Regions from separate parts of the Dyella humi genome, predicted to be linked through region 3. Evidence: predicted binding sites of a transcription regulator. Region 3 holds the regulator's gene; each other region holds the start of a gene.
What was found. Region 3 encodes sigma-54, which starts transcription at its own class of promoters, with help from an activator protein. Its sites were predicted from a motif close to TGGCACGNGCNTTGC; they were not measured.

Region 1: a site for sigma-54 is predicted at 7,699-7,713, ahead of ISP18_RS16140 (flagellar basal body-associated FliL family protein). Genes of this name have one in related genera too.
Region 2: a site for sigma-54 is predicted at 2,275-2,289, ahead of ISP18_RS02115 (PilZ domain-containing protein). Genes of this name have one in related genera too.

The regions. Positions count from the first base shown of each region.
Region 1 covers NZ_JADIKI010000023.1:1,081,963-1,091,761, reverse strand. Annotated here, with positions in the region: gene ISP18_RS16180 (sigma-54 dependent transcriptional regulator) at 1-265, shown strand, start outside; gene fliE (flagellar hook-basal body complex protein FliE) at 302-634, shown strand; gene fliF (flagellar basal-body MS-ring/collar protein FliF) at 794-2,476, shown strand; gene fliG (flagellar motor switch protein FliG) at 2,466-3,479, shown strand; gene ISP18_RS16160 (FliH/SctL family protein) at 3,760-4,395, shown strand; gene fliI (flagellar protein export ATPase FliI) at 4,392-5,747, shown strand; gene fliJ (flagellar export protein FliJ) at 5,752-6,180, shown strand; gene ISP18_RS16145 (flagellar hook-length control protein FliK) at 6,231-7,502, shown strand; gene ISP18_RS16140 (flagellar basal body-associated FliL family protein) at 7,786-8,280, shown strand; gene fliM (flagellar motor switch protein FliM) at 8,295-9,311, shown strand; gene fliN (flagellar motor switch protein FliN) at 9,308-9,670, shown strand; gene fliO (flagellar biosynthetic protein FliO) at 9,673-9,799, shown strand, end outside.
Region 2 covers NZ_JADIKI010000021.1:352,432-362,230, reverse strand. Annotated here, with positions in the region: gene scpB (SMC-Scp complex subunit ScpB) at 1-693, opposite strand, end outside; gene ISP18_RS02120 (segregation and condensation protein A) at 744-1,673, opposite strand; gene ISP18_RS02115 (PilZ domain-containing protein) at 2,442-2,813, shown strand; gene ISP18_RS02110 (long-chain-fatty-acid--CoA ligase) at 2,868-4,556, opposite strand; gene ISP18_RS02105 (hypothetical protein) at 4,697-5,131, shown strand; gene acnA (aconitate hydratase AcnA) at 5,287-8,037, opposite strand; gene acnB (bifunctional aconitate hydratase 2/2-methylisocitrate dehydratase) at 8,360-9,799, shown strand, end outside.
Region 3 covers NZ_JADIKI010000023.1:341,454-351,252, reverse strand. Annotated here, with positions in the region: gene rapZ (RNase adapter RapZ) at 1-510, opposite strand, end outside; gene hprK (HPr(Ser) kinase/phosphatase) at 515-1,465, opposite strand; gene hpf (ribosome hibernation-promoting factor, HPF/YfiA family) at 1,722-2,045, opposite strand; gene ISP18_RS12845 (RNA polymerase factor sigma-54) at 2,201-3,688, opposite strand; gene lptB (LPS export ABC transporter ATP-binding protein) at 3,830-4,549, opposite strand; gene lptA (lipopolysaccharide transport periplasmic protein LptA) at 4,559-5,242, opposite strand; gene lptC (LPS export ABC transporter periplasmic protein LptC) at 5,139-5,801, opposite strand; gene ISP18_RS12825 (KdsC family phosphatase) at 5,798-6,340, opposite strand; gene ISP18_RS12820 (KpsF/GutQ family sugar-phosphate isomerase) at 6,353-7,363, opposite strand; gene ISP18_RS12815 (BolA family protein) at 7,532-7,771, shown strand; gene murA (UDP-N-acetylglucosamine 1-carboxyvinyltransferase) at 7,817-9,076, shown strand; gene ISP18_RS12805 (DUF3108 domain-containing protein) at 9,238-9,799, opposite strand, start outside.

The DNA of each region.
Region 1 (9,799 bases), 740 kb from region 3:
CAAGGCCGCGCCGGCGAACAACCGTCATCTGGATGCCGAAGTGCTGTTGCCGGAAGGCGGCGTAGATCTGAAGGATCACCTGGCCGACATCGAAGTGGGACTGATTCGCCAGGCGCTCGATATCACCGACGGCGTCGTGGCGCATGCGGCAAAGCTGTTGCACATGCAACGCACCACGCTGGTGGAAAAGTTGCGCAAGTACGGTCTGCAGTCGGCCTGCCGCAGCAACGATACGTCGCCAGAGAGTGGCACAGCCGTTGCATGAAGCACCTTGTAACCGCTCAAGCGTTGGAAAACCGACATGAGTCAGATTGACGTCAACAGTGTGCTTTCGCAGATGCGCGCGCTTGGTGCGCAAGCTTCCGGTGCGATGCCGAGCGCTTCGCTGCCTGCTTCATCCAACGGACCGAGCGTGGATTTCAGCACGCTGTTCAAGCAAAGCATCGGCTCGGTGGCTGCGCAGCAGAACGAAGCCGAGAAGCAGGTCAGCGCGTTTGAGCGCGGCGATCCCGGCGCCGACATCGTCAAGACGTCGATCGCGGGACAGAAGGCCGATCTCGCGTTTCGTGGTCTGGTGGAAGTGCGCAACAAGCTGGTCGATGCGTACACCACCATTATGAATATGCCGGTTTAACCGTAGCGCCGTCATCCCCGCGAAAGCGGGGATCCATTGCATCAACTATGCGTTCGAAGGACGCCACATCGATTTCGAGTGCTTTCGCTCAGGCTGATTGAAAATGGATTCCCGCTTTCGCGGGAATGACGGCAAAAAAGAACTCACTGATTCGCTCCCATGGCCGACAACATCCCAGCAACCGCCAACGCACGCCAGGACCAGCTCAAGATCCTCCTGCGCAATCCGACCACTCGCCTGCTGATGCTGCTGGTGAGCGTGGCCATGGCGGTGGCGCTGGGCGTGGGCATCGTGCTGTGGTCGCGCGGACCGAATTACGCCTTGTTGTATGCGGGACTGGATCCGAAGGATGCCGCCGCAGTCACGCAAGCCCTGCAAACCAGCAACACGCCATTTCGTCTCGGGGCTGATGGCGCATCCATTTCGGTGCCGGCCGACGTACTGGCCGACACGCGCCTCAAACTCGCCAGCCAGGGCCTGCCGCAAGGCAGTACCGCCGGCGCGACGATGCCGCAGAGCGATTCTCCGTTCGGCATGAGCGATCTGGCCGAAAGCACGCATTACCGCGAAATGCTGGAAACAGATCTGGGCAACACCATCGCCGGTTTGCAATTCGTGCGCGCGGCGCGCGTGCATCTGGCGCTGCCGAAACCTTCCGCCTTCATTCGCGACAATCATGCGGCCAGCGCGTCGGTGTTGTTGACCTTGTATCCCGGTCGCCAGCTCGACGGCAGCCAGGTGCAGGCGATTGTGCACCTGGTGTCCTCCAGCGTGCCGGATCTGGATCCTTCGCAAGTTTCCATCGTGGATCAGCAGGGCAGCTTGCTCACCGTTTCTGATCCTGACAGCCCGGGTGCGGTGGGCGATGCGCACATGCGACTGGTCACGCGCATGGAGAACAGCTACACGCAGCGCATCGAAACCCTGCTCACGCCGCTGGTCGGCGCGGGGCGCGTGCGTGCGCAAGTGGATGTATCGCTCGATTTCAGCCAGACCGAAAAAGCCAGCGAGAGCTACGACGGCGACAAGCCCGTGCTGCGCAGCGAACAGACCAGCAGCGAACAGAAAAATGATGGCGCCGCCGGCGAGATTGCCGGTGCGCTCAGCAACCAGCCGCCGAACATCGTGGCGCAACCGACTGCCGCCAAGCCCAATGCGGGCACGCCAGCGGCGGCCAATGCAGCGGCCAGCAACACGGCCAAGGCGACGCCCACCGATACGTCGTCCACCGCCACGCGCAATTACGAAGTCGGTCGCACCATCAGTCACGTTAACAATCCCGCCGGCAAGCTGACGCGACTGACGGTGGCGGTGGTGGTGGACAACAAGCCCGCGACGGACGGCAAAGGCAAGAGCATTCCGCTCACCGAGCAGGAATTGCAGCATCTCACCGATCTCACCAAGAACGTGGTCGGTTACGACCAGCAGCGTGGCGACAACGTCACCGTGATCAACGAGGCGTTTTCTTCTGATTCGCCGGTCGACGTCACGCCCGTTGCGCAACCATTCTGGCTGCGTCCAGGCATGCTGGATCTGATCAAGCAGGGCGCGGGCATTCTCATCGCGCTACTGATTGCCTTCGGCCTGTTGCGCCCCTTGCTCAAGGGCTTGCTGCGCGGGCCCGAACCGATGCCAGTGCTGGCAGGTCCAGTGCCGACTGTGTCCGTGCGCATCGCAGACGATGGTCGCGGCGATCGTGATGATCCGGTGCGCATCACTTCGCCACAAATCCAGAACATGGCATACGAACAGAAGATCGGTCTCGCACGCAAGCTGGTGCAGGAGAATTCCAAGCAGGTCGCGCAAGTGGTGATGAATTGGGTGGGTGAGGATGGCAGCTGAGCACAACAACGCGCTCAACGGCGCGCAGCGCGCTGCGATCCTGTTGCTGACCCTGGGCGAGCAAGATGCCGCCGAGGTGCTCAAGCATCTGAGCGCGCGCGACGTGCAGGCGGTGGGCACCGCCATGGCCACGCTCAGCAACATTTCGCGCGACCAGGTCGAGCACGTGCTCGGCTGCTTGAACGACGATATCGGCCGCCAAACCGCACTCGGCGTGGGCACCGAGGAATACATCCGCAAGGTGCTGGTGAGCGCGCTGGGCGAAACCAAGGCCGGCAGCCTGATCGATCGCATCTTGCTGGGCCGCTCCACCAAGGGCCTGGAATCGCTCAAGTGGATGGAAAGCCGCGCGATCGCCGAGATGATCGGCATGGAGCACCCGCAGATCATCGCGCTGGTGCTCGCGCATCTGGAACCGGATCAGGCCGCCGAAGTGATCGGTTATCTGCCGCAGCGCGTACGCAGCGACGCGGTGATGCGCATTGCCAATCTCGACGGCGTGCAGCCGCAGGCACTGAACGAACTGGACGAGATCATGGAACGCCAGTTCTCCGGCACATCGACCAAGCTCAAATCCGCCACCGTGGGTGGATTGAAGGCGGCCGCCGACATCCTCAACGCGATGGAGTCCACGCGCGAAGCCGAACTGATGAATGCGATTCGCACGCATGACGCCGGACTCGGCACCAAGATCGAAGAACTGATGTTCGTGTTCGACGATCTGGCCGACATCGACGATCGCAGCATGCAAACCCTGTTGCGCGAAGTACCGTCCGCGCGCCTGATCGTTGCGCTGAAAGGCTCCGAACCCGTCGTGCGCGAAAAAATCTTCGCCAACATGTCCAAACGCGCCGCCGACATGCTGCGCGACGATCTGGAAGTAAAGGGCCCGGTCAAGCTCAGCGATGTCGACGCTGCGCAGAAGGAAGTGCTGCAGCTCGCGCGCAAGCTGGCGGATGCGGGGCAGATCAGTCTTTCGGCCAGTGGGGATGAGTTTGTGTGATGCGGATCATGGCTACTCATCGCCGCGAATTCACTCCCTCTCCCCTTCGGGGAGAGGGTTGGGGTGAGGGGGCAACCTTGCCCAATGTGTTTTATTGCCTTGCCGTCATTCCCGCGAAAGCGGGAACCCATATTGCTCTGAAGCAAGAAGCGATGATGGAGTCCCGCTTTCGCGCGAATGAAGGCTTCAAGGCGTTACGCGAGCTTCCCGCGAGATTGGCCCCTCACCCCAACCCTCTCCCCGTAGGGGAGAGGGAGTTGCCGGCGCGCGAGGCATCCTGATGCCCAACGTCCTCACCCGCGAAACCATCGCCGTCTTCAACCGCTGGGAGCCGCCCACAGTCGGCAGCGCAAAACCCGCAACCGAGCCCGCGCAAGCCCCCGGTCCCACGGTCTACGAACTGGAAGAAATCGAACGCCAGGCACGCGAAGAAGGTTATGCCGCGGGGCTGGCCGAAGGCCGTGCCGCGGGGAAGAAAGAACTGGACGAACGTCTGGCGCGACTGGATTCCATCTGCACTGCCGCCGCGCGTCCGCTTGCTGGCTTGGATGACGCCGTCGAACGCGAACTGGCCCAACTCGCCACCGTGATTGCACAGCGCGTGGTGACGCGCGAACTGCAACTCGATCCGGCACTGATTGATCGCGCCGTGCGCGAAGCCGCCATGGCCTTGCCATCGGCCACGCGCGATTTGCGCGTATGGGTACATCCCAGTGACTTGGATCTGCTGCGCGAACTTGCCGCCGCCGAACCGCATTGGCGTTTCGGTGCCAATCCGGCGCTGCAACGCGGCGATTGCGTACTGGAAAGCGAACGCTCGCGTCTGGATGCGCGCGTCAGCACACGCCTGGCCGCGGTGGTCGATGCCGTTATCGGCGACGATCTGGATGACGGCGAGGACGAGGTTTCCGCATGAACGACACCGCGCCAGGCAAACACCAACGCTGGCGCCGGCAGCTCGCACTGCGCGCGCAGCACGCGCGCTCTGCACAACTGCTGACCGTGGAAGGGCGCCTGCGCCGCGTGGTCGGCTTGACGCTGGAAGCTGAAGGCTGCGAAGCGCCGCTGGGCGCGCGCTGTCTGGTCGACGCCGCCGACGGCGTCCAATTGGATACGGAAGTGGTGGGCTTCGCCGACGAACGCCTACTGCTGATGCCGGTAACCGAAATGCATGGCGTGTTGCCGAATGCACGCGTGCGTCCGTGCTTGCGCGCGGGGGGATTGCCGGTGGGCGAAACCCTGCTCGGCCGCGTGATTGGTGCCGACGGCGTGCCGTTGGACGGTGAAGGCCCGCTGCATGCAGAGAGCCACGCGGCGCTCAAGCGCGAGCCGATCAATCCGATGGCACGCAAACCGATCGATACACCGCTCGACACCGGCGTCTGCGCGATCAACGCGTTGCTGACGGTCGGTCGCGGCCAGCGTATCGGTTTATTCGCGGGTTCCGGCGTAGGCAAATCCACCTTGCTCGGCATGATGACCCGCTACACCGACGCCGACGTCGTCGTCGTCGGATTGATCGGCGAGCGCGGCCGCGAGGTGAAGGAATTCGTGGAACAGACGCTGGGCCACGAAGGCCGCGAACGCGCGGTGATCGTGGCCGCGCCGGCCGATGCGCCTCCACTCAAGCGCCTACGCGGTGCGCAGTACGCCACGGCGATTGCCGAGTGGTTTCGCGATCGCGGCCAGCGCGTGCTGCTGCTGATGGATTCGCTGACGCGCTACGCCCAGGCACAGCGCGAGATCGCGCTGGCGATCGGCGAGCCACCGGCGACCAAGGGCTATCCGCCGTCCGTGTTCGCCATGCTGCCCGCCTTGGTTGAGCGCGCCGGCAACGATGCGGAAGGGCGTGGCTCCATCACTGCGTTCTACACCGTGCTCACCGAAGGCGACGATCACCGGCACGATCCCATCGCCGATGCGGCGCGTGCGATTCTGGACGGCCATATCGTGCTGTCGCGCGATCTGGCCGAAGCCGGCCACTACCCCGCGATTGACATCGAAGCTTCGATCAGCCGCGTGATGCCGGCGGTCGTCGCGAAGGAACAGATGCGCGCCGCGCAGCGCTTTCGCCAGATCTATTCGGCGTATCGCCAACGGCAGGATCTGATTGCGGTCGGCGCCTACCAGAAAGGTTCCGACGCGCAGGTCGACCACGCCATCGCCATGCACCCGAGCCTGGTCCGATTCCTGCAGCAGGAAGTCGACGAGCCTGCCGAACTGCGCACCGCGCAGGAACGGTTGGCTTCACTTGTCGCGGAGACCTAAGCCAATGCCATCGCGTTCGGATCGACTGCAGCCCGCCGTGGACCAGGCCCAACGCCGCCAGAAAGATGCCTTGCAGCGCCTGGCCGATCATCAGCAGAAACTTGCGCATGCCGAACAGCAGCTCGAAGAATTGAACCGCTACCGGCGCGAGTACAGCCTCGGCGACGGTGGCCTGACGGTAACCGCATTGCTCAACCGTCAACAATTCGTCGATCGCATCGACCAGGCCATCGTGCAGCAGGGCAAGCTGGTCGAGCGTCTGCAGCGACAGCTCGACGGCGCGCGCGAACGCTGGCTGCAGGCGCATGCGCGCGAAAACGCGCTCGATACCGTGGTGGATCGCTTGCGCAAGCAAGAGGATCAGCGCGAACAGCGACTGGAGCAGGCGGAAGTGGACGAGCGGATGCAGTATCGCCGCGGTATCCGCAACTAGCTGGCCCGCTTTTTGCTCCACATTTCAGCCATTTCATCGAGCATCCGCGCATGAGCGCCACGCCATTACCCCCTCTGCCGATCACTCCGTCGCCGCCGACGCAGCAGACCAGTGCACCGCGATCGGGCAGTCAGCAGCCCAGCGGCACCAGCTTCAACTCGCATCTGCAATCGGCGCAGCAGCAATCGTCGTCGGACCAGGCGCAGAACGGCAGCGCGGCCCAGGACGGCAACGGCAGCCAGAACACGGCTGCGCAGGCCGGCAATGCGTCGAACAACACGGCCACACCAGGCCAGGCCGATGCGTCCAAGCAGAATGACGCAACGAACAGCAGCGATATCGGTATCGATCTCACCGGTGGCATCGCTACGCTGGCCGGCACGATGCTGGGCCTGATCGATCATGCCGCCAGCGATACGCATGGTGACGCGACGCCGGCAACCCATGCGGCGCCAGCGAAGCCGGTTACGCAATCCGCCAACAAACAACCCGCAGCCGCGCAGCCCAATGCGCTGGCTGCGACTATGATTCCCATACCGCTATCAGCCGCCATGACGGCCGCGCCTGCCACGACCAGCAGCGGCGTGCAGACGGCTGACGGCACCGCCGGTGCCTTGTCGCAAAAAGCATCGGCCTTCGCCAGCGCGAACGCCGACAATGCGTCCGCCAGTGCTAGCAGCAGTGCTTCGGTTGCCGCGGATGGTGGAGCATCAACGCCAACGACCAGCGATAACGTCCAGGCATTCGCTGCTGGTTTGGCCGCCATCAGTCATGCAAGCGTTCCGTCGGCGGCATCGACGGTAACCGACAGTGGTTCGCAGGCTTCGCCGGATCTTGCCGCGCTGGGCAGCCTTACCGCGGCGCCCACGGTTCCGGTCAGCGCAACGACCGGCGCCACGCACAACCTTGGAATGAACGAGACGGTCGGTTCCTCAGGCTTCGCCAAGGAACTCGGCCAGCAGATCACCTGGCTCAGCGGCCAGGAAGTAAAGCAGGCGCAAATACGCTTGAATCCGCAGGATTTGGGCCCGCTCGACGTGAAAGTGAGCGTTGAGCATGGTCGCGTAGACGTAAGCTTCATGACACAGCATCCCGCCACTACCGCAGCCGTGCAGCAAGGCTTGGATCAGCTCAACCAGATGCTGGGCGGACAGGGGCTTTCGCTCGGCCACGCCACGGTGGGGCAGCATGCACAGCAGCAGTTCGGGGCGCAGCAGGGGCAGCAAGGTCAGGCGTCCGGTAACACCGGCGATGACGTCGCCGATACGCCGGTTGCCGTTGCAACGCGTGTTGCCGTGGGGCTAGTCGACGCGTTTGCTTGATGCTTCTGCTTCGTATTCTTCATGGCCGTCATTCCCGCCTTCGCGGGAATGACGGCCATGTTGGTTTCTGTATTTGTCTGCGCACGACGGAATTGCCACGCCGCCCATCGCGCCCACATCCCGACGCGCGTCAATAAAACGCCGCCCAGCGTCTTCACGAATCGCGCAAACCGCGCTGCTATGCGCTTTCAAACCATGGCACGCCGCTTGCTAAAACCTCTTTAGATAACGCCGCCATACACCAGGCGCGGCGTCATGCCTTTCATGGAACTTGGGGTTGTTCATGGCTAACGCCGAAAGTCTCGAAGGAGAAGTCCCTGTCACCGCTGCCAAGAAGAAAGGCGGCAGCACGGTGATGTTTGTCGGTATCGCCGTGCTCGGGCTGCTTGGCGCGGGTGCTTATCTGTACAGCCGCGCGCACGGTACGCAGCCCGCTGCCGCGGCGCTGGCGCCAAAGACACCGGAACTGTTTCTGCCGCTGGATCCCGCTTTCGTGGTGAATTTTCAGGATCAGGATTCCACGCGCTACCTGCAGGTGGGTGTGACGGTGATGACGCACGATGCGTCGGCCGTGCAAGCGATGAAGGAAAGCGATCCGGTGATTCGCAACGCGCTGGTGATGCTGTTCAGCAGTCAGACCTATGCGGGCTTGAGCGACATCGCCGGCAAGAAAAAGCTGCAGGCCGAGGCGCTGGAGGCCGTGCGCAAGATCGTGGCTGACAGAACCGGCAAGCCGGATGTCGATGCCCTGTATTTCACCAGCTTCGTGATGCAGTAACGGGATATAAGCCGATGAGCGACCTGCTTTCTCAAGAAGAAATCGACGCCCTGCTCAACGGCGTCGACGACGGCAAGATCGAAACCGAGAGTGATGTGCCGCCGCCGCCGGGCACGGTGTTGGATTTCGACTTCACCCAGCAAGACCGCATCGTGCGCGGTCGCCTGCCGACGCTGGAAATGATCAACGACCGCTTCGCGCGCTTCTTCCGCACTCAGCTGTTCGGCGTGCTGCGCAAGACCTGCGAAGTGTCGGTACTGGGCGTGAAGATGCAGAAGTTCAGCGAGTACGTGCACGGCCTCAACGTGCCTAGCAACCTCAATTTGATCAGGGTGAAGCCGTTGCGCGGCACCGCACTGGCGGTGATGGAACCGCGGCTGGTGTTCACCGTGATCGACAATTTCTTCGGCGGCGACGGGCGCTATCACGCGCGCATCGAAGGCCGCGACTTCACGCCGACCGAAAATCGCGTGATCCAGATCCTGCTCAACGAAGTGTTCATTTCGATGGTCGAGGCCTGGGCGCCGGCGATGCAGGTGCAATTCGAATTCCTCAATTCGGAAATCAATCCGCAGTTCGCCAACATCGTCAGCCCCACCGAAACCGTGGTGGTGTCGCGCTTCCACGTGGAGCTGGACGGCGGTGGCGGCGAAGTACACCTCACCTTGCCTTACGCGATGGTGGAGCCGATCCGCACCATGCTCGACGCCGGCGTGCAGAGCGACCGCATGGGCGAGCGCGACGAGCGCTGGATCCATTGTCTGCACGACGAAGTGATGGATGCGGAAGTGGAACTGAGTTCGATGCTTCTGGAAACCAGGATCAGCATCGGCGAATTCCTTGGCCTGCGCATCGGCGACGTGATCCCGATCAACCTGCCGGATGCCACTACGGTGTTTGCCGAGGACGTACCGATTTTTCGCGGCCAGTACGGCCAATCCAATGGCCGTTATGCCGTGCGATACAAGACCGCCGCCGGCCGCCGCGCGCCGCTTCCCGTTTTCGAATTCGCCCCGGAAAAACTCGTATGAACCACAGCTTCGATACCCACGGCCTCAACGGCGCATCCAAAAACGGCGAGCAACCCCTTGAGTTCGACAACTTGAACGAAAGTACGAGCGACAAGGCCGACGTCAGCCTGGACATGATTCTGGATGTGCCGGTGACGCTGGCCATGGAGGTAGGCCGCACGCGCATCAGCATCCGCAACCTGCTGCAACTCAACCAGGGTTCGGTGGTGGAACTGGATCGCGCCGCCGGCGAACCGCTGGACGTGTTCGTCAACGGCACTCTTGTGGCGCATGGTGAAGTGGTGGTGATCAACGAGAAGTTCGGCATCCGTCTTACCGACGTGATCAGCCCGGCCGAACGGGTGCGTAAACTGAGATGAGCATGATGAACGACATGCTGGCGCGCGCGCCGATGGCGAGCGTGCCCGATATCAACGTGACCGGTGAACTGATCCGCGTCGTGCTGAGCCTGGGCGCGATCGTGGCGCTGATCTTCGCGGCGGGTTGGT
Region 2 (9,799 bases), on a different contig from region 3:
GTGGTGTTCGACGTCGATCGACCCTTCGCCAGCGTGCACTTCTTGCTCAGCGTGTGCTTCATTGGCGGGTGTTTCGCCGTCGGTTTCTTCGGCATCCGGGTCGATCGGCAAGTTACGCACGGGCCTGGGTGGGAAAGGTTCGTCGTCCAGCCGCAGTTGTGGATCTTCCATGTCGCGGATTTCGGAGAGCGGTGGCAGCTCGTCCAGCGATTTCAGGTTGAAGTAGTCGAGGAAGCCGCGGGTGGTGCCGAACAAGGCGGGTTTGCCGGGCACGTCGCGGTGGCCGACGACGCGTATCCATTCGCGCTCCTCCATCGTCTTGATGATGTTGGAGGAAACCACCACGCCGCGGATCTGTTCGATTTCCGGGCGGGTGATGGGCTGGCGGTAAGCGATCAGCGCCAGCGTTTCCAAGAGGGCGCGCGAGTAGCGACTGGGCTTTTCCGTCCACATGCGCGAGACCCAGGGGTGCATGTCCTGGCGCACTTGGTAGCGGAAGCCGGAGGCGACTTCCTTCAGCTCCACACCGCGGCCCTGACAATCCTCGGCCAATTGCTCCAGCGCCATGGCGATCTGTGCGCGGTCGACTTCGTCTGCCTCCACGAACAGCTCGCCCAACTGCGCCACGCTCAACGGCTGGCTGGCGGCCAGCAGTGCGGCTTCGATAATCGGTTTGAGTTGCTCGATCTGCATAGCCTTAGGATCGGGTGTCCATGACGGTTGCGTGTTGTTCCCGCTGTCTGTTATTCGCCGCCGGAGGCGGCATGCTGTTCTTCATCGAATGCGTCATCGCCGGCGGCGACGCTGGCTTCTTCCGCGGCCGAACCGGCGTTCGCTTTCACGTAGATCGGCGCCAGCGGCTCTTCCTGCACGATGTTGACCAAGAATTCCTTGGCCAGCTCCAGCATGGCCAGGAAGGTGACCACCACGCCCAGTCTTCCTTCACTGGGGTCGAACAACGATTCGAAGCGATGGAACTGGTCGCCCTCGAGACGGCTCAGCAACTCGCCCATGCGCTGGCGCACACTCAGCGCCTCGCGCTTGATGGCGTGATGCCCGAACAATTCGGCCCGGTGCATCACGTCCTTGAGGGCCAGCAGCATTTCCTTCAGGTCCAGCGGCGGCGGCAGCTTGATCACATTGCGCTCGCCCGTGTCGGCCTGCGCCACCACCGTGTCGCGTTCCAGGCGGGGCAGAGTATCGATGTCCTCAGCCGCCTTCTTGAAACGCTCGTACTCCTGCAGGCGGCGCACTAGTTCGGCACGGGGATCTTCCTCCACCCCTTCTTCCGAGGGGGGCCGCGGCAGCAGCAGCCGCGATTTGATTTCGGCCAGGATCGCCGCCATCAGCAGATATTCGGCGGCCAGCTCCAAGCGCATCACATCGCGCATCATCTCGATGTATTCCATGTATTGCCGGGTGATCTCGGCGATCGGAATATCGAGAATGTCCAGGTTCTGCCGCCGGATCAGATACAGCAGCAAATCCAGCGGCCCTTCGAATGCCTCCAGGATAACTTCCAGCGCATCCGGTGGAATGTACAGATCCTGCGGCATCTGCAGGATCGGTTCTCCGCGCACGACTGCCAGCGGCATTTCCTGCTGCTGCGGAACCCCGGCGAACGCATTTTGCGTTGCTTCTACAGGCTGAGACTCGGTTGGCTCAGTGCTCATCAATGCATGTCATTGGCCCGCCCGACGGGCTGGCGTTCGTTCTGTTGACGACTCAGAACCCTTTTTCCGATACGCGGAACATAAGGGTTCATGCCTGGAAGGCCCGGGTTTTTGCGGCCATTCCCATAAAAGCCAATCTGCGCAATGCCCAGCCGAGCGTACGGTTTCCCGCGATTGCTGGCCCTGATGAATCCACACGGCGTGGTTCGTGTCAGGCTGGCGGTCGTCGGCGCCGGGTCGGTAAAGATACGATCAGGCAAGAACCGGCGTGACGCCGCTGGCGTCGCCCGCGATTCGTAAAAGGTCGGCTGAGTACATCGGGTGAAGGCCATTCCCGCCGGGGCTCCCGGCGACCATCCATGCATGGCTCCACGCGCGGGTTACAGATTAGCGGCACTGCTGTGGCATGTCCAGCGAGTGCTTCAGCTGCGGTAGCGGGTTGTCAAGAAACCCTGGACTGCAGCGGGCGCGGATTCATTCAACAAGCTGGCCTTGGTTGCTGCTGTTCAAGCAGCGGCAGCATGTGACCCATTGCGTCGCCAGCAAGCAGGCTGAGCCCTGGAAACGAGCAGCATCCTGCGCTGAAACGTAGTTGTAGCAGTGGCATGTGCCTTGCTTCATCATACGCGCACATCCGGGGGACGCCGGCAGGAATACGCTGGTGCTGACGAGTGATGGAACCGTTGTCCAAGTCCAATGGTTCAATCGCCACGGAGGTCGGATCTGGGCGTCGCGTCGACGACGTAAAGCGGGTTAGGGAGCTAAAGCATGAATACAAAAGGTGACGATGCCATGGATGGTTCCGGCAAGGAGCATCTGCGCCCCGCGCGCATGCGCATCAAGACCACGGTGTTGATGAGCCACGGCAATGAATCGCATCCGACCGACCTGATCGATATTTCAGCGACGGGCGCCTTGGTGCGCCGTCCGCTCGACTGGCGCGGTCAGGCCGGCGAGAGCTGGGTGCTGGACATGATCTTCGGCGACGACCTGCACATCCATCTGGAGGCGAAGGTGGCGCGCGTGTCAGAGCGGCACATCGGGTTTGCGTACACACACATCCCCGAGGACAAGCAGGTACCGCTGTGGAATCTGCTGGGCGGCTATGCCGACATCCTGGAGATGTGGCACGACGAGTAGGGCAAAATAACTACGCGCGCTTCCTGTGTAGGAGCGCGCGCGATGCATGCATTATCAGCCCGCGACAGCGGGCTGTTTCTTTTCGTCGCGCAATTCGCGCCGCAGAATCTTTCCCACGTTGCTCTTGGGCAGCGCATCGCGGAATTCGATGGTCTTCGGGCGCTTGTAGCCGGTGAAGTTTTCGCGGCAGAACTCCTTGAGCTGCTCCACCGTGAGGCTGGGATCTTTGCGCACCACAAACAGCTTCACCGCTTCGCCCGAGTGTTCGTCCGGAACGCCGATGGCGGCTACTTCGGCCACGCCCGGGTGCTTCATGATGGTGTCCTCGATCTCATTCGGATACACGTTGAAGCCGGATACCAGGATCATGTCCTTCTTGCGATCGACGATGTACACATAGCCGTTCGCATCCATCTTTGCGATATCGCCGGTGTGCAACCAGCCGTCATCGGCAAGCACCTTGGCGGTTTCGTCGGGGCGGTTCCAGTAACCCTTCATCACCTGCGGGCCGCGCACCATCAGCTCGCCCACTTCGCCGATCGGCAGGGGTTGATTGTCTTCCGACCAGATGGCGACCTCGGTGGAGGAAATCGGCAGACCAATCGAGCCGTTGTATTCCTTCAAATCCAGTGGGTTGATACAGGCGGCCGGCGAGGTTTCGGTGAGGCCGTAGGCTTCGGCCAATGTGCAGCCCGTAACTTTTTTCCAGCGCTCGGCTACCGCGCGCTGCACGGCCATGCCGCCGCCCAGGCTCAGGTGCAGGTTTGAGAAATCCACGCTTTCAAAGCCCGGCGTGTTGAGCAACCCGTTGAACAAGGTATTGACGCCGGTGATCACTGAGAAATGCGAGTTACGCAGCTCCTTCACGAAGGCAGGCATATCGCGCGGGTTGGTGATGAGGATGTTCAGGCCACCCAGACGCAGAAACACCAGCCCGTTCGCGGTGAGCGAAAAGATGTGATACAGCGGCAGGGCCGTGATGACGATCTCGCGTTCTTCCTTGAGGTTCGCACCGATCCAGGCGCCGGCCTGCATCATGTTTGCCACCATGTTGCCGTGGGTAAGCATGGCACCCTTGGCCACGCCCGTAGTGCCACCGGTGTATTGCAGGAAGGCGATGTCGTCATGCGTGATGGAGGGTTTCGGCAACGCGTGCTTCGCGCCGGCCTCCAACGCATCCTTGAAGCGCAGCGCATGCGGCAGCGAATAAGGCGGCACCATCTTCTTCACGTGCTTGAGCACGAAGTTGATCACCATGCCCTTGGCGCCGAGCAGATCGCCGATGCCGGTGGTCACGATGTGCTTGACGTGGGTTTCGGCCACGACCTGCTGCAAGGTCGCCGCGAAGTTGTCGAGCACCACGATGGCCACGGCGCCGGAATCTTCCAGCTGATGTTTCAGCTCGCGCGCGGTGTACATCGGGTTGGTGTTGACCACCACCATGCCGGCACGTAGCGCGCCGAACAGCGCGATCGGATACTGCAGAATGTTCGGCAGCATGATCGCAACGCGGTCGCCTTTGGAAAGCTTCAGTTCCCCGGTGAGATAAGCGGCAAATTGCCGGCTCAGCGTATCGATCTGTTCGTAGTTCAGCCGCTTGCCGAAGCTGGAGAAGGCATCACGCCCGCGAAAGCGTTCAAACGCTTCTTCCAGAACGGCGACCACCGACGCGTACTGGTTGATGTCGATCTCTGCAGGTACGCCATCCGGATAGTGACTCAGCCACGGACACTGATTGCTCATGTTTCGATTCCAGGCTCCATGAATACGTGCCAATGGTGGCGGCAGCGCGCATCGGGCATCATGCGGGCGAAGCATTGGAGCATACGCTGACGTACAGCGGCAAGCCGCGTTGCAGCGAGCTCTCTTGGGAAAAGCCGGCCATGAAATATCTGTACCGATTTCTGATTTTCGCCCTGCTGATACTGGCGGCAGCCGGTTGCCATCACGCGCCGGACGAGGTGCTGATCCGGCAGGCGATCGACAAGGTTGCCCAGGCCACCGAGCAGGTTGATGCCGCCGCGGTGCTTCAACCGGTTAGTGACGATTTCGACGGCAACAGCGGCGCGATGAGCCGACAGGACATCGCCAATCTGCTGCGGGTGGCGAAATTTCGTGGCGAAACCTTGCATGCGGTGCTTGGCCCAGTGGACGTGCAGCCGCGCGGCGAGCGATATGTAGCCAGTTTCACCGTCACGCTGACCAGCGGCGGCAAAGTGTTTCCTTCGGAACTGGGTGTCTACAAGGTGGAAACCGCGTGGCGCAGGGAAGGGCATGATTGGCGCTGTTATAACGCGACGTGGACGCAACAACTCTAGCCTCCTCTTTCCTTCTGGGAGAGGAGGCTAGCAATCTTGCGCTGTCACCACTCGGCCGTCATTCCCGCGGAAGCGGGAATCCATCTTCGCTTTTTGTATCGGAGCAAAATGGATTCCCGCTTCCGCGGGAATGACGGCCATGAGAGTTTACGTGGTTACGCGGCCTTCTTGCTGGCCAGCTGACGCAACACGTACTGCAAGATGCCGCCATGACGGAAGAACTCCCGCTCCTTCGGCGTGAGCAGCAGCACCTTCACGGTAAAAGTCTTCTCGCCCTTATCGCTCTTGGCAACCACTTTGGCTTCCTTCGCCTCGCCGTCTTGCAGACCGGTGATCTCGAACGTCTCCTTGCCGGTCAGGCCGAGCGACTTCGCGTTCTCGCCATCCTTGAACTGCAGCGGCAGCACGCCCATGCCGACCAGGTTGGAGCGATGGATACGCTCGAAGCTCTCCGCGATCACCGCTTTCACGCCGAGCAGCAGCGTGCCTTTGGCCGCCCAGTCGCGCGAGGAGCCGGTGCCGTATTCCTTGCCGGCGATCACGATCAGCGGCGTCTTGTCCGCTTTGTATTTCATCGCGGCGTCGTAGATGGCCATCTGCTCGCCGCTCGGCACGTATAGTGTGTAGCCGCCTTCCACACCATCCAGCATCATGTTCTTGATGCGGATGTTGGCGAAGGTGCCGCGCACCATCACGTCGTCGTTGCCACGGCGGGAGCCATAGGAGTTGAAATCCTTCGGTTCCACGCCCTTGGAGATAAGGAATCTACCGGCCGGGCTGTCCTTCTTGATCGAGCCGGCAGGCGAGATGTGATCGGTGGTGATCGAGTCGCCGAACAGCCCCAGCACGCGCGCGCCGTGGACGTCCTCGATCTTGCCCGTCGCCATCGTCATACCTTCGAAGTAGGGCGGGTTCTTGATGTAGGTGGAATCGGCCCATTTGTACACGGCACCTTCCGGCGAGGCGATGCTGTTCCAGCGGCTGTCGCCCTTGAACACGTCAGCGTAGTTCTTCTTGAACATGTCCGGGCTGACCGCGCCGGCGATCACATCGGAGATTTCCTTGTTACTCGGCCAGACGTCTTTGAGATACACCGGTTTGCCATCGCTACCGGTGCCGAGCGGATCCGTGGCGAGATTCACGCCCAGCGAACCAGCAAGTGCATAAGCCACCACCAGCGGCGGCGAGGCCAGGTAGTTCATTTTCACTTCCGGATGCACGCGGCCTTCGAAGTTGCGATTGCCGGAGAGCACCGAAGCCACCGCCAGATCGCCTTCACCAATGCCTTTGCTGATTTCCTGTGGCAAAGGACCGGAGTTGCCGATGCAGGTGGTGCAGCCGTAGCCGACCAGGTAGAAGCCGACCTTCTCCAGTTCTTTCAGCAGACCGGTTTTCTCCAGGTAATCGGTGACCACCAGCGAGCCGGGCGCGAGCGAGGTCTTCACCCACGGCTTGGCTTTCAGTCCTTTCGCCGCGGCTTTCTTGGCGAGCAGGCCGGCGCCGAGCATCACGGCCGGATTGGACGTATTCGTGCACGAAGTGATCGCGGCGATCACCACGGCGCCATCTTGCAGATGAAAACTCTCGCCGTTCATCGATACGTGCTGACCCTGGGCCAAGGCGCTGGCGTCATGACCCACGGCGGTGCCGCCGCCTTCGCCGGCAAAGCGTGCTTCGCCACGCACCTCGCCGCTGTTCTTGCGGTTGGCGATGAGCGCGCCGAGGCTGTCATGGAAGCTCTTCTTGACGTCTTCCAGCAGTACGCGATCCTGCGGGCGCTTGGGGCCGGCCATTGATGGCTTCACGTCGGCGAGGTTGAGTTCCAGTGTGGTGGAGAATTGCGGATGCGGCGTGTTTTCGTCGTGCCACAGACCTTGCGCCTGCGCGTACGTTTTCACTAGTTCGATCTGATCTTCGCTGCGGCCGGAGAGGTGCAGATAGTTCAGCGCTTCCTGATCGACCGGAAAGATGCCACAGGTCGCGCCGTATTCCGGCGCCATGTTGCCGATGGTGGCGCGGTCGGCTAGTGGCAGATGCTTCAACCCCTCGCCGAAGAATTCCACGAACTTACCGACCACGCCGAGCTTGCGCAGCATCTGCGTGACAGTGAGCACCAGATCCGTGGCGGTCACACCCTCGGGCAGCCTGCCGGTGAGCTTGAACCCCACCACTTGCGGAATCAGCATCGAGGACGGTTGTCCCAGCATCGCCGCTTCCGCTTCGATGCCGCCTACACCCCAGCCCAACACGCCCAAACCGTTGACCATGGTGGTGTGCGAGTCGGTGCCGAACACGGTATCGGGGTACGCCCAATCCGCGCCATCCTTCTTGCCAGTGAACACTACGCGCGCCAGGTGCTCCAGGTTCACCTGGTGCACGATGCCGGTGCGCGGCGGCACTACCTTGAAGTTGTTGAAGGCTTTCTGGCCCCAGCGCAGGAACGAGTAGCGCTCATGGTTGCGCTCGAATTCGATCTCGACGTTCTTATCTATGGCCGAGGGCGAGCCGAACACGTCGACCTGCACCGAGTGATCGATCACCAGTTCGGCCGGAGCAAGCGGATTGATCTGGTTGGCATCGCCGCCCAGCTTCACCACCGCATCGCGCATCGCCGCCAGGTCCACTACGCAGGGCACACCGGTGAAATCCTGCAGCACCACGCGCGCCGGCATGAAGGAAATTTCGGTATCCGGTTCGGCCTTGGGATCCCATTTGGCGACCGCTTCGATTTCCTTCTTGGTGACGTTGACGCCGTCCTCATGGCGTAACAGGTTTTCCAGCAGGATCTTCATCGAGTAGGGCAGGTGCTTCAGATCGAACTGCTGGCCGAGCTTGGCGAGACTGGCGATCTGGTACGAGCTGCCGTTGACCTTGAGGGTGTCGCGGGTGGCGAATGAATCCAGCATGGGGATAACTCCTGTTGCTTGAAGTCTGGCGGACGCACGCGGCGTAACAGGTAGATGCTAAAGCAGCGAGCGTTAGGGGAATTGCAAGGAGGTTCGCGTTCTGTTTGGGGGATGCCGCGAAGTTTGGGCCAAATCGGTGGTCACGCAACCCACTTTCGAGCTATTTGGCCATGATCGCATTGCAAGATTTCGAACGCAGGCGGAAACAGGTTTTCGTTGCTGGTGTTTGGGGCCGGCTGGCAAAATACGCGCTTCTCTGCTCCCTCTCCTCGCGGTGAGGGGCCGTTACGGCAACTGCATCATTCCCCGAGGAACCGACCACATGCTCAACGCCTACCGCCAACATGTTGCCGAGCGCGCTGCGCTGGGTATCCCCGCGCTGCCGCTGTCGGCCCAGCAGACCGCCGACCTGATCGACCTGTTGAAGAACCCACCCGCGGGCGAAGAGGCCTTCCTGGTTGACCTGATCACCCACCGCGTGCCGGCCGGTGTGGATGATGCGGCCAAGGTCAAGGCGTCCTATCTCGCCGCGGTGGCGTTCGGCACCGAACCATGCGCACTGATCAGTCGCGAGAAAGCCACGGAACTGCTGGGCACCATGCTTGGCGGCTACAACATCCATCCGCTGATCGAACTGCTGGATGACGCACAAGTCGGCGGCATCGCAGCCGAAGCGCTGAAGAAAACGCTGCTGATGTTCGACGCCTTCCACGACGTGAAAGAGAAAGCCGACAAGGGCAACGCCAATGCCAAGGGCGTGCTGCAAAGCTGGGCCGATGCCGAGTGGTTCACCAGCCGTCCGGAAGTGCCACAGAGCCTCACCATCACCGTGTTCAAGGTGCCGGGCGAAACCAATACCGACGATCTCTCGCCGGCACCCGATGCCACTACGCGCCCGGACATCCCGCTGCATGCGCTGGCGATGCTGAAGAACAAGCGCGACGGCGCACCGTTCCAGCCGGAGGAAGACGGCAAGCGCGGCCCGATTCAGCTGATCCAGGACCTCAAGCAAAAGGGTCACCTGGTTGCCTACGTCGGCGACGTGGTCGGTACCGGCTCCAGCCGCAAGTCGGCCACCAACTCGGTGCTGTGGTGGACGGGCGAGGACATTCCCTTCATTCCGAATAAGCGCTTCGGCGGCGTGTGCCTGGGCAGCAAGATCGCGCCCATCTTCTACAACACCATGGAAGATGCCGGTGCGCTGCCGATCGAGCTGGACGTCTCCAGCATGGAGATGGGCGACGTGGTCGAGCTGCGTCCGTATGAAGGCAAGGCGCTGAAGAACGGCCAGGTGATCGCCGAGTTTCAGGTGAAGTCCGACGTGTTGTTCGACGAAGTGCGCGCCGGCGGCCGCATTCCGCTGATCATCGGCCGCGGCCTCACCGCCAAGGCGCGCGAGGCGTTGGGCTTGTCGCCATCGACGCTGTTCCGTCTACCGCAGAACCCGGCCGATACCGGCAAGGGCTACACGCTGGCGCAGAAAATGGTTGGCCGCGCCTGCGGTCTGCCGGAAGGCAAAGGCATGCGCCCAGGTACGTACTGCGAGCCGAAGATGACCTCGGTGGGCTCGCAGGACACTACTGGCCCGATGACACGCGACGAGTTGAAGGATCTGGCCTGCCTCGGCTTTTCCGCGGACCTGGTGATGCAGTCGTTCTGCCACACCGCCGCCTATCCCAAGCCCGTCGACGTCAAGACGCACCATGATTTGCCGACCTTCATTTCCACGCGCGGCGGCATCAGCCTGCGTCCGGGCGACGGC
Region 3 (9,799 bases):
GTAACCGGTGGCAATCAGCCGACGCAACTGATGCACGTTCAAGTCGCTGGAATCGATCACGCGTTCGGCGATGGCCACCAGTGGACGCAGCAGGCGGCGTTCCTCGGCAATCGCATCGGCCAGCGACATGCCGCGAATGGCCAGCGGATGGCGGCGGCGCGTTTCGGAGAAGCGCTTGGTCAGCACCGCATCGCTGCAGTCGAGGAAGATCAGATGCACCTGCACGGTGGCGGCCAGCGTGGACAGCACCTGCGGCATATGCTGGAAATCTTCGGCGCGGCTGCGCACGTCCACGCCGACGGCGATGCGACGACGACGGCTGTCGCCGCGCGTGGCCGCTTCCACCAGTTCCGGCAGCAACACGCTGGGCAGATTGTCGACGCAGTAGAAATCCAGGTCTTCCAGCGCGCGCAGGGCGACGGTCTTGCCGCCGCCGGACATGCCCGTGAGCACCACCAGGTGGATGGCGTTCGGGTCGTCGTTGTTGATCAGTCCTTCGTATTGAGTCATGCGATTACCATGGCGGCAGTCGGCGCATCTGGTGGGCTTGACGGTCCATGAAGCTCTGCGCCGGATCGATGCCCTTGCTCTTCAACATATGGCTGCGCACCGCCGCTTCCACCAGTACCGCCAGGTTGCGGCCGGGCGCGACGGGCAGGGTGATCATCGGCACCTGCACATCGAAGATTTCACGGTGACCCACGTCGCCGGTGAGGCGCGTCAGCGCATCGACGTTCTCGCCGTCGCGCAAGGGCTTGAGATGGATCAGCAAGCGCAGGTACTTGGAGGTTTTCACCGAGGTGTGGCCGAACATCTCGCGCACGTTGAGCACGCCCAGGCCGCGCACTTCCAAAAGGTCCTGCAGTAGTTCGGGGCAGGCGCCGTCGATCACGTCCGGCGCGATCAGGGTGAATTCCGGGGCGTCATCGGCCACCAGGCGATGGCCGCGGCTGATCAACTCCAGCGCCAGCTCGCTTTTGCCGGAACCGGCCTCGCCGGTGATCAGCACGCCGATGGAGAACACCTCCAGCAACACGCCGTGCAGAGTGAGGCGCGGCGCCATGGTGCGCGCGAGGTGATATTGCATCCAGGTGAGCAGCTCGTGGCCGCGTTTGGCGCTGATCCACAGCGGGGTGTCGGTTTCCTCGGCCACTTCGCGCAGGTCGGAAGGAATCGCTTGATCCTTGGTGACGATGAAGGCCACCGGATGCGTGGCGGCGGCCTTGTGGATCACTTCCCAGCGCTGGCGGGAATCGAGGCTGTCGAGGTAGCTCAGCTCCTCGGTGCCGACGATCTGGATCTTGTTCGGATAGATGACGTTGAGATAACCCACGAGAGACGGGCGGCGCGCTGGCGTGGAGCCGTAGTCGAGCACGCGCGTTTCGCCGCGCATGCCGGCCACCCAGCGCAAAGCCATGCGCTCGTGGATGTCATCGAAGAGTTGTCTTGCGGTAAGGCGGTCCAAGAGGTTCCCTTTGCGCCGCGTGGCTGCCTGGGGCGGGGCGGCGGCAAGGGACATTGTGCCAGCTTTGCGGCCCTCTCTCCCTCGTGAGAGGTTCGCTGCTTATTCCCGCTCCCCTCCAGGGAGAGGGAAGGGTGAGGGGGCAATCTTGCGTGGGAGTACATCGGAGTGGGGGTTCTATTGAGGTCCGGGGCAAGCCGTGGCCCCTCACCCCTGCCCCTCTCCCCTAAGGGGAGAGGGGGAACACTTGGCGGTGTTATTAACCGTACTGACGGATTTCCCTTACTTCACGTTGATGCTTATCGCACAGCTTGTCGCGATGGCGGCGAAGTTGGTCGACGAGCTTGTCGAACAGGTTGTCGATCGAGGCGTACATGTCGTTCTCGGTGGCTTCGGCGTGCATGGTATTGCCCGCTACCTTGAGCGTTCCCTCGGCGCGCTGCTGAAGCTTGTCCACCGAGAGCACCACGTTCAGGCTGACGATGCGGTCGTCGAGGCGGGTCAATCGGTCAAGTTTGGCTTCGGCGCGGCTGCGCAAAGCGGGAGTTACTTCGATCCGTTGGCCACTGAGTTGGAATTGCATGGTACGCCTCCTTCAAGAGCTGCCGCCATTGGCGGCGTTGGTCGATGCGCAGATCAAAGTGACGTGATCGTTGCATCGTGAAGCAAGACCTTGTGTATGAAAGTGGGATCGTTCTATCGCAACGCAAGTTCCCCGGCAGCGCCGAAGCAACGCGTTCAGATATTGCGCTGTCGCTCGCTGGAGCTGGGAATACGCAGAATTTCCCGGTACTTCGCGACCGTGCGACGCGCTACCTGAATGCCCTTGCCGTGCAACTCCTCGGCAAGCGCCTGGTCGGAGAGCGGCTTGCGCGGGTCTTCGTTGTCGACCAGCTTGCGCAGCATGGCCTGGATGGCGGTGGCGGACGCGCTGCCGCCGTCTTCGGTGGAAACGCCGCTGGAGAAGAAATACTTCAGTTCGTACGTGCCGCGCGGCGTGTGAATGTATTTGCGGGTAGTTACACGTGAAATCGTCGACTCATGCATACCTACCTCCTCGGCCACTTCGCGCAGCACCAACGGCTGCATCGCTTCCGGACCGTAGTCCAGGAAAGCGCTCTGCCGCCGCACGATGGCTTCGGCGACCTTCATCAGTGTTTCGGCACGGGACTCCAAACTTTTAATCAGCCAACGCGCTTCCTGCAGCTGGCCGCGCATCCAGCTGGCATCGTCGCCGCGCGCCCGTGCAATCAGGCTGCAGTAGTGCTGGTTGAGGCTGAGCTTGGGCTGGCTGTCGGGATTCAAGAGCACGCGCCAGCGCGTACCATCCTTGCGCGCGTATACGTCCGGCGCCACGTATTCCACCGGCGTGGTGTCCATGGCGGCGCCCGGGCGCGGATCCAGGCTGCGGATGAGAATGGCCGCGCCGGTGGTGTCTTCTTCGGTGGCGTGCAAGCGACGGGCGAGCTTGGCCATGTCGTTGCGCGCCAGCAGTTCCAGTTCTTGCTCGACGATGCGCAAGGCAAGATCGCGATACGGCGTGCTCGGATCGAACTGCTCGAGCTGCGCGCGCAGACAGTCCGGGAGATCGATGCTGGCCACGCCAGCCGGATCGAAATGCTGCAGCTGGCGGCGCACGGTTTCCACTTCTTCGTGCGTGGCTTTGAGGTGCGGCGGCAGTGCGGCGAGTACCGCATCAATACCTTCGACCAGGTAACCATCCGTGTTCAATGCGTCGATCAGCACCGTGGCGATCAACTTGGCACGCGGATCCATCGGCGTGAGGTTGAGCTGCCACAGCAGGTGTTCCTGCAATGACTCCGGCGCGGCGCCTTGCGGCTCCATGCCTTCTTCGTCGCGATTGCTCGAACTACTGCTGCCGTTACCGTTACCGTTGACGGTGGAGAAATCGATCGGCTCGTCGGAACTCATTTCCGGCTCGGTCCATTCCGGCGCTTCGTCGTTGGCGTCGCTGCCGGAAGCGGAGCTGCTGCTGACCCCGTTCAAGGGTTCGAATTCGTGGTCGAATTCACCATCCGCTTCGGTTTCGTCCTGCTCCTCCTGCGTGGCATCTTCGGCGAACTCGAGCAGAGGATTGCTCTCGGCGAGTTGACGCAACTCGGCAGCCAGCTCCAATTGCGACAATTGCAACAGGCGAATGGCCTGTTGCAGCTGCGGCGTGAGAGCCAGCTGTTGATTGAGACGAAACTGAAGCCCTGGTTTCATGCCTGCCAAAAGGGATAAGACGGCCTCATCCTAACCCTTCGACGGAACGCCGGCCATAGCTGCAGAGGCGGAAATTGCGGCGCGGTAATGCGGATGTGAAGCGGCGCAAATTAAGCTTGTGCGGGCGAAAAAGTTGGAGTATTACAGACGGAATTCCCGTCCCAGATAGACCTCGCGCACCCGCTCGTCGGCGAGGATGTGCGCCGGGGTGCCGCGCGAAAGTACTTCGCCCTCATTCATGATGTAGGCACGGTCGCAGATGCCCAGCGTCTCGCGCACGTTGTGATCGGTGATCAGCACGCCGATGCCGCGTTCCTTCAAGTGCCGCACGATGCGCTGGATTTCGCCCACCGAGATTGGGTCGACGCCGGCGAACGGTTCATCCAGCAACATGTAGCGCGGCTGCGCGGCGAGGGCGCGCGCGATTTCCACACGACGCCGTTCGCCACCGGACAGGCTGATGCCTTTCTGTCCAGCGATGTGTGCGATTTTCAGTTCGTCCAGCAGGCTTTCCAGTTCGCCGTCGCGCTTGCGCGGCTCCAGCCCTTCGCGCAGTTCCAGCACGGCCATGATGTTGTCCGCCACGCTCAGACGGCGGAACACCGAGGCTTCCTGCGGCAGGTAGCCGATGCCGAGCTTGGCGCGCGCGTGCATGGGCAGGCCGGTGATGTCCTGCTTGTCGAGCTTGATCGCGCCGGCATCGGCCTCGATCAGTCCCACGATCATGTAGAAGCAGGTGGTTTTGCCGGCGCCGTTGGGGCCGAGCAGACCCACTACCTCGCCCTGGCGGATCGAGAACGCGAAGTCGCGCACTACTTGGCGCGCGCGGAAACTCTTTTGCAGGCCTTCTGCGGAAAGCATGGGTAACGGTTATTCCTTGGAGGCGCTGCTGGCGGACGCCGGTGCGCGGGTGCTGGATGACGATGCCGGCTTGGACGAGTTCGGCGCGGGATTGCCCACCGGCTTGGCGGGCACGGGTGGGTTGGCTGGTGCGCCTTTCTTCGGCGGTGGCAGCGGTTTCTGCTTCGGCAGGAAGGTCATGACGACGGGGGCGCCGTTACCGCTCTCGCCGACCATGTAACTGGTCTGCGTGTTGTAGGTGAGCTTGGCGCCGCGTGCGTCGCCCTTGTTCTGCTGGTGGACGTAGGCGTTGCCGGTAAGAATCGCGATACCGTTGACGTTGTCGTAATACAGCTGATCGGCATCGCCGGTCATCAGGTTGCCGTTGTCGTCGATTTGCTCGATGTGCGGGCGCTTTTGCGGAGTGCCGGTGACGACGACGTGATCGACCGACGTGTCTTCCTTGGCCGTGTAGATTTTTGCGATATCGCCGGTCAGCTTCATCGTGCCCTGTGTGATCAGCACGCTGCCTTTGAAGGTACTGATGGTGTTGGGCTGGTTGTAACCGTCCATGCTGTCGGCATGCACCACGTGGATCGGTTGATTGCGATCATCCTGCTTTGCCAGCGCCGGTTGCAGAAGCAGCAGCCCCGCGGCCAGCAGGCTGAGTCGTAGCATTTTTCTGGCGCGGATACAGGATGCCGTGCACGTCATGGAGCAACTCCAGATGGTTATCGTTGAGGTTGGCACGCATGCCAACGCCGTTCATGATGCTTTCGCCTTGCGTCATGGTGGCCGGATCCGCAGTTTCCATGCGGTTCTCCTTCGGCCAGCCGGTGACGTTGGAGGTGCGTAATGTTGCCATGGGACCCTGCGTGTAGGCAGGGCGGTACATGTAGACCGCACCATCCAGGCGCATCAGTGTGCCTGTTTTGTTGACCCAGCCGAACGGTGCATTGCCGTGCCAGTCCGGGACGCCGGGGTTTTTCGAGGTGATCTGGAACACCGGCGCGTTGATGTACAGCGATTCGTCGCCGCCGCGGCGATCCATGCGCGGCGCTGTCATAGTGAAGCTCAGGAGCCCGTCCACGTCATAGCTCCACACCGTGGCGTTGTAGAGCACGTAATCGGCAATCGGCGGGCCGATGAAATCGTTGGCCGGTGGCGCGCCTACCACCCAACTGCGCAGCATCCAACTGGCTGGCGCTGCGATGGCGAGCAGCACGATGGCGACGTTGAGGCGATTGTCGCGTAGGTATTGGCGAAAGTTCACCGCCAGTGCTCCTGTTCGGCCGCGCTCTTGCCCTGCGCATGCAGGATCAGGTCGCACACTTCGCGCACAGCGCCCATGCCGCCGCCCAAGCTCGTCTGCCAATGCGCACGCTGCACCACCCACGGATGCGCATTCGCCACCGCTACGGCGAGGCCGGCGAGATGCATGGCGGGGAGGTCGGGCAGGTCGTCGCCGACGAAGGCGGCTTGCTCGGGCGCAAGTTCCAGCGCTTCGAGGATCTGGCGCATGCATTCGCGCTTGTCGGACTGGCCTTGATAGACGTGCGCGATGTTTAGTTCTTCCGCGCGCAAGGCAACAGGATGACTGATGCGCGCGCTGACGATTGCGACCTCGATGCCATGCGCCTGCAGCCGCTTCAAACCGAGACCGTCATGCACGTGAAACACCTTGGTTTCATGGCCACTTTCGCTGTACCACAGGCGACCGTCGGTGAGCGTGCCGTCCACGTCGAACGCGGCCAAGCGAATCTTGGCGGCGCGAGCGAGCACGTCGGCAGTCAAATTGGAAAGATATTCCATGCAACGTTTCCGTCAGACCACGCGCGCGCGCAGCAGGTCGTGAATGTTGAGGGCGCCGACTACGCGCTGTGCGTTGTCGACCACCAGCAGGGCGTGAATCTGGTACTTCTCCATCACCTGCGCCGCCTCGATGGCGAGCTTGTCGGCACCGATCACTTTCGGGCCGCGCGTCATCAGGTCACTGACGCGCGCATTGCGCAGGTCCACGCCGTCGTCGTCCAGTGCGCGGCGCAAGTCACCGTCGGTGAACACGCCCAGCAGGCGCTGCTCGGTGTCGACCACGGCGGTCATGCCTAGGTGCTTGCGTGTCATTTCCATCAGGGCTTCGGTGAGGCTGGCGTCGGGGGAAATCATCGGGATGCCCGGGCCGGTGTGCATCACATCGCTGATGTGCAGCAACAGACGGCGCCCCAGGCTGCCCGCCGGGTGGGAACGCGCGAAGTCCTCAGAGGTAAACCCGCGCGCTTCCAGCAGCGCGATGGCCAGCGCATCGCCCATCACCAGCGCGGCAGTGGTGCTGGCGGTGGGGGCCAGGCCCAGTGGGCAGGCTTCCGCCGAAATGCCGGCGTCCAGATGCACATCGGCCTGACCGCCGAGGGAGGAATCCGGATTGCCGGTGATGGCGATCAGCGGAATGCCCTGGCGCTTGATCACTGGCAGGATGAACAGGATCTCGTCCGTTTCACCCGAGTTGGACAGGGCCAGCACCACGTCTTGCGGCAGGATCATCCCCAGGTCGCCATGGCTGGCCTCACCCGGATGCACGAAAAAGGCCGGCGTGCCAGTGGAAGCCAGGGTGGCAGCGATCTTGCGCCCCACGTGCCCGGATTTGCCCATGCCGGTGACCACCACGCGCCCCTTGCAGCTCAGAATCAGCCGGCAAGCATCGACGAAAGTCTGGTCGATGCGCGGTTCCAGCGCCCGGATGGCAGCCGCTTCGGTGGCGATGACCGTGCGCGCGCTGCGCACGATGGCGGCGGCATCCACGCGGCTGGCTTTGGCTTTGGTGATGGGGGCGTTCATGCGTCCTCGCGGCGGGCTGGGCAGGGGCTGCCAACACGTGTGTCGTTTCTGCGACAGCAGATTTCCATTAACATGGCATATTCGCATTCTATCTTGATGCCTGTCGCCAATGGCTCGACCTGTACGGGTTGGCAGCCGGCGTTCAGTATCTCAGCAATTGGAAAACCGATGGACGCAGCCAGCATCCAGGCAATGATCGAAACGGGCCTGCCCGGCGCAAAGGCGAACGTGCAGGGTGACGATGGGGTGCACTTCGAGGCGGAAGTAGTGGCCGCGCAGTTTGCGGGTAAGCTGCCGTTGGCGCGTCACCGTCTCGTTTACGGCACCTTGGGTGACCTCATGGGTGGCGCGATTCACGCGCTTGCGCTCAAGACTCTGACACCGGAAGAAGCCGCTGCGCGCCGTTGACGGCGCCGCGATCGCTCCCGGTTTCGCTTATTTCAAGGATTCCCGATGGCAAAAATCCTGATCAGCGGCGGCGAGCCGCTACGCGGTGAAGTGGGCATTTCCGGCGCGAAAAACGCCGTGCTGCCCATTCTCGCCTCCTGCCTGCTGGCCGACGAGCCGGTCACGATCAGCAACGTACCGCACCTGCACGACGTCACCACCACCATGGAACTGCTCGGCCAGATGGGTGTGCAACTGGTGCTGGACGATCGCATGAAGATCCAGGTGGATCCACGCTCGGCCGATCGCTATTTCGCGCCGTACGAACTGGTGAAAACCATGCGCGCCTCGATTCTGGTGCTGGGGCCGCTGGTGGCGCGCTTTGGCCAGGCCGAGGTCTCGCTGCCCGGCGGCTGCCAGATCGGTTCGCGTCCGGTGGATCAGCACATCCGCGGCCTGCAGGCGCTGGGCGCAGAGATCGAAGTGGAGAACGGCTACATCAAGGCTCGCGCCAAGCGCTTGAAGGGCGCGCGCATTGTGATGGATATGGTCACCGTCACCGGCACCGAGAACGTGATGATGGCGGCGGTGCTCGCCGACGGCACCAGCGTGATCGAAAACGCAGCGCAGGAACCGGAAGTAGTGGACCTGGCCAATTGCCTCAATACGCTAGGCGCGCAGATCGAAGGCGCGGGCACGTCCACCTTGGTGATTCACGGCGTGGAACGCCTGCATGGCGGCCACTACGAAGTGCTGCCCGATCGCATCGAAACCGGCACCTTCCTGGTCGGCGCGGCGATGACCGGCGGCAAGGTGCGCGCCCGTAATGCGCGCTCCAACACGATGGATGCCGTGCTGGTGAAGCTGGAAGAAGCCGGCGCACACGTTTCCACCGGTCCAGACTGGATCGAGCTGGACATGCAGGGTCGCCGCCCGAAAGCGGTGAACATCACTACCGCGCCGTACCCCGCATTTCCCACCGACATGCAGGCGCAATTCACTGCGCTCAACTGCGTGGCCGAAGGCGTGGGTGTGATCACCGAAACCGTGTTCGAAAACCGCTTCATGCACGCGCATGAATTGCAGCGTTTGGGCGCGGACATCCGTCTGGAAGGCAACACTGCGATCATCCGCGGCGTGGGCAAGATGAGTGGCGCGCCGATCATGGCGACCGATCTACGTGCGTCGGCTTGCCTGGTTCTGGCTGGACTCGTGGCGGAAGGCGATACGACGGTGGATCGCGTGTATCACATCGATCGCGGTTACGAGAATATTGAAGAGAAACTCAGTACGTTGGGCGCGAAGATTCGTCGCCTTCCCACGTAATCTTCAATGTCGTCATTCCGGCGAAGGCCGGAATCCAGTTTGAATACGTCGTGCGAAGCACACAAAATCTTTTATGTAGTGTGCTTCATCTTTTATGTAGTGTGCTTCGCACGTCATTTTTGACTGGATTCCGGCCTTCGCCGGAATGACGAGCGAAAAATCTACGGCGAACTGTAGCGAATCAGCTCCAACGTCAAATCTCCACCATCGCTCTGCGCCAATTTCACCGGCACCGAGTACTGCTTCGGCACGTACCACGCATCGAAATGCTTGTCCGAATCGGTGCGCGTCACGCGCTCGGCCTGGAAGCTGCCGGCTGGTACTTTCACCGTCTCGGTGCCCTGCACCTTGAACTGTTGTTGCTCCACGCGCTGTTTCACGCCTACCGGTAGCGTCACGTTCTGGTTGCCGTTGCGCAGCGCCAAGCCCAGCGCGAGCGACATCGTGTTGCGATCGACCAAGCCCGGCACTGCGGCATAGTTCGTGACGCCTTTGCCTTCGTCCACGCTCACCTGCTTGGTGTTCCAGTTCACCTGCATCGTGCGCTGCTTGGTTTTCAGCGCAGAAACTTTGGAGTTGTAGGTTTCGGTTTCGGGTGTTTCATTGTTCCAGCGGAAACGCGTGACGTCGCTGGAGTTCGCGCCAAGCATCGCAGCCAGCCCGGACGTGCCGTGAATCTGGTTGCTGTATTCGTATTCGCCGTTACCGAGCGATTTCAGCGTG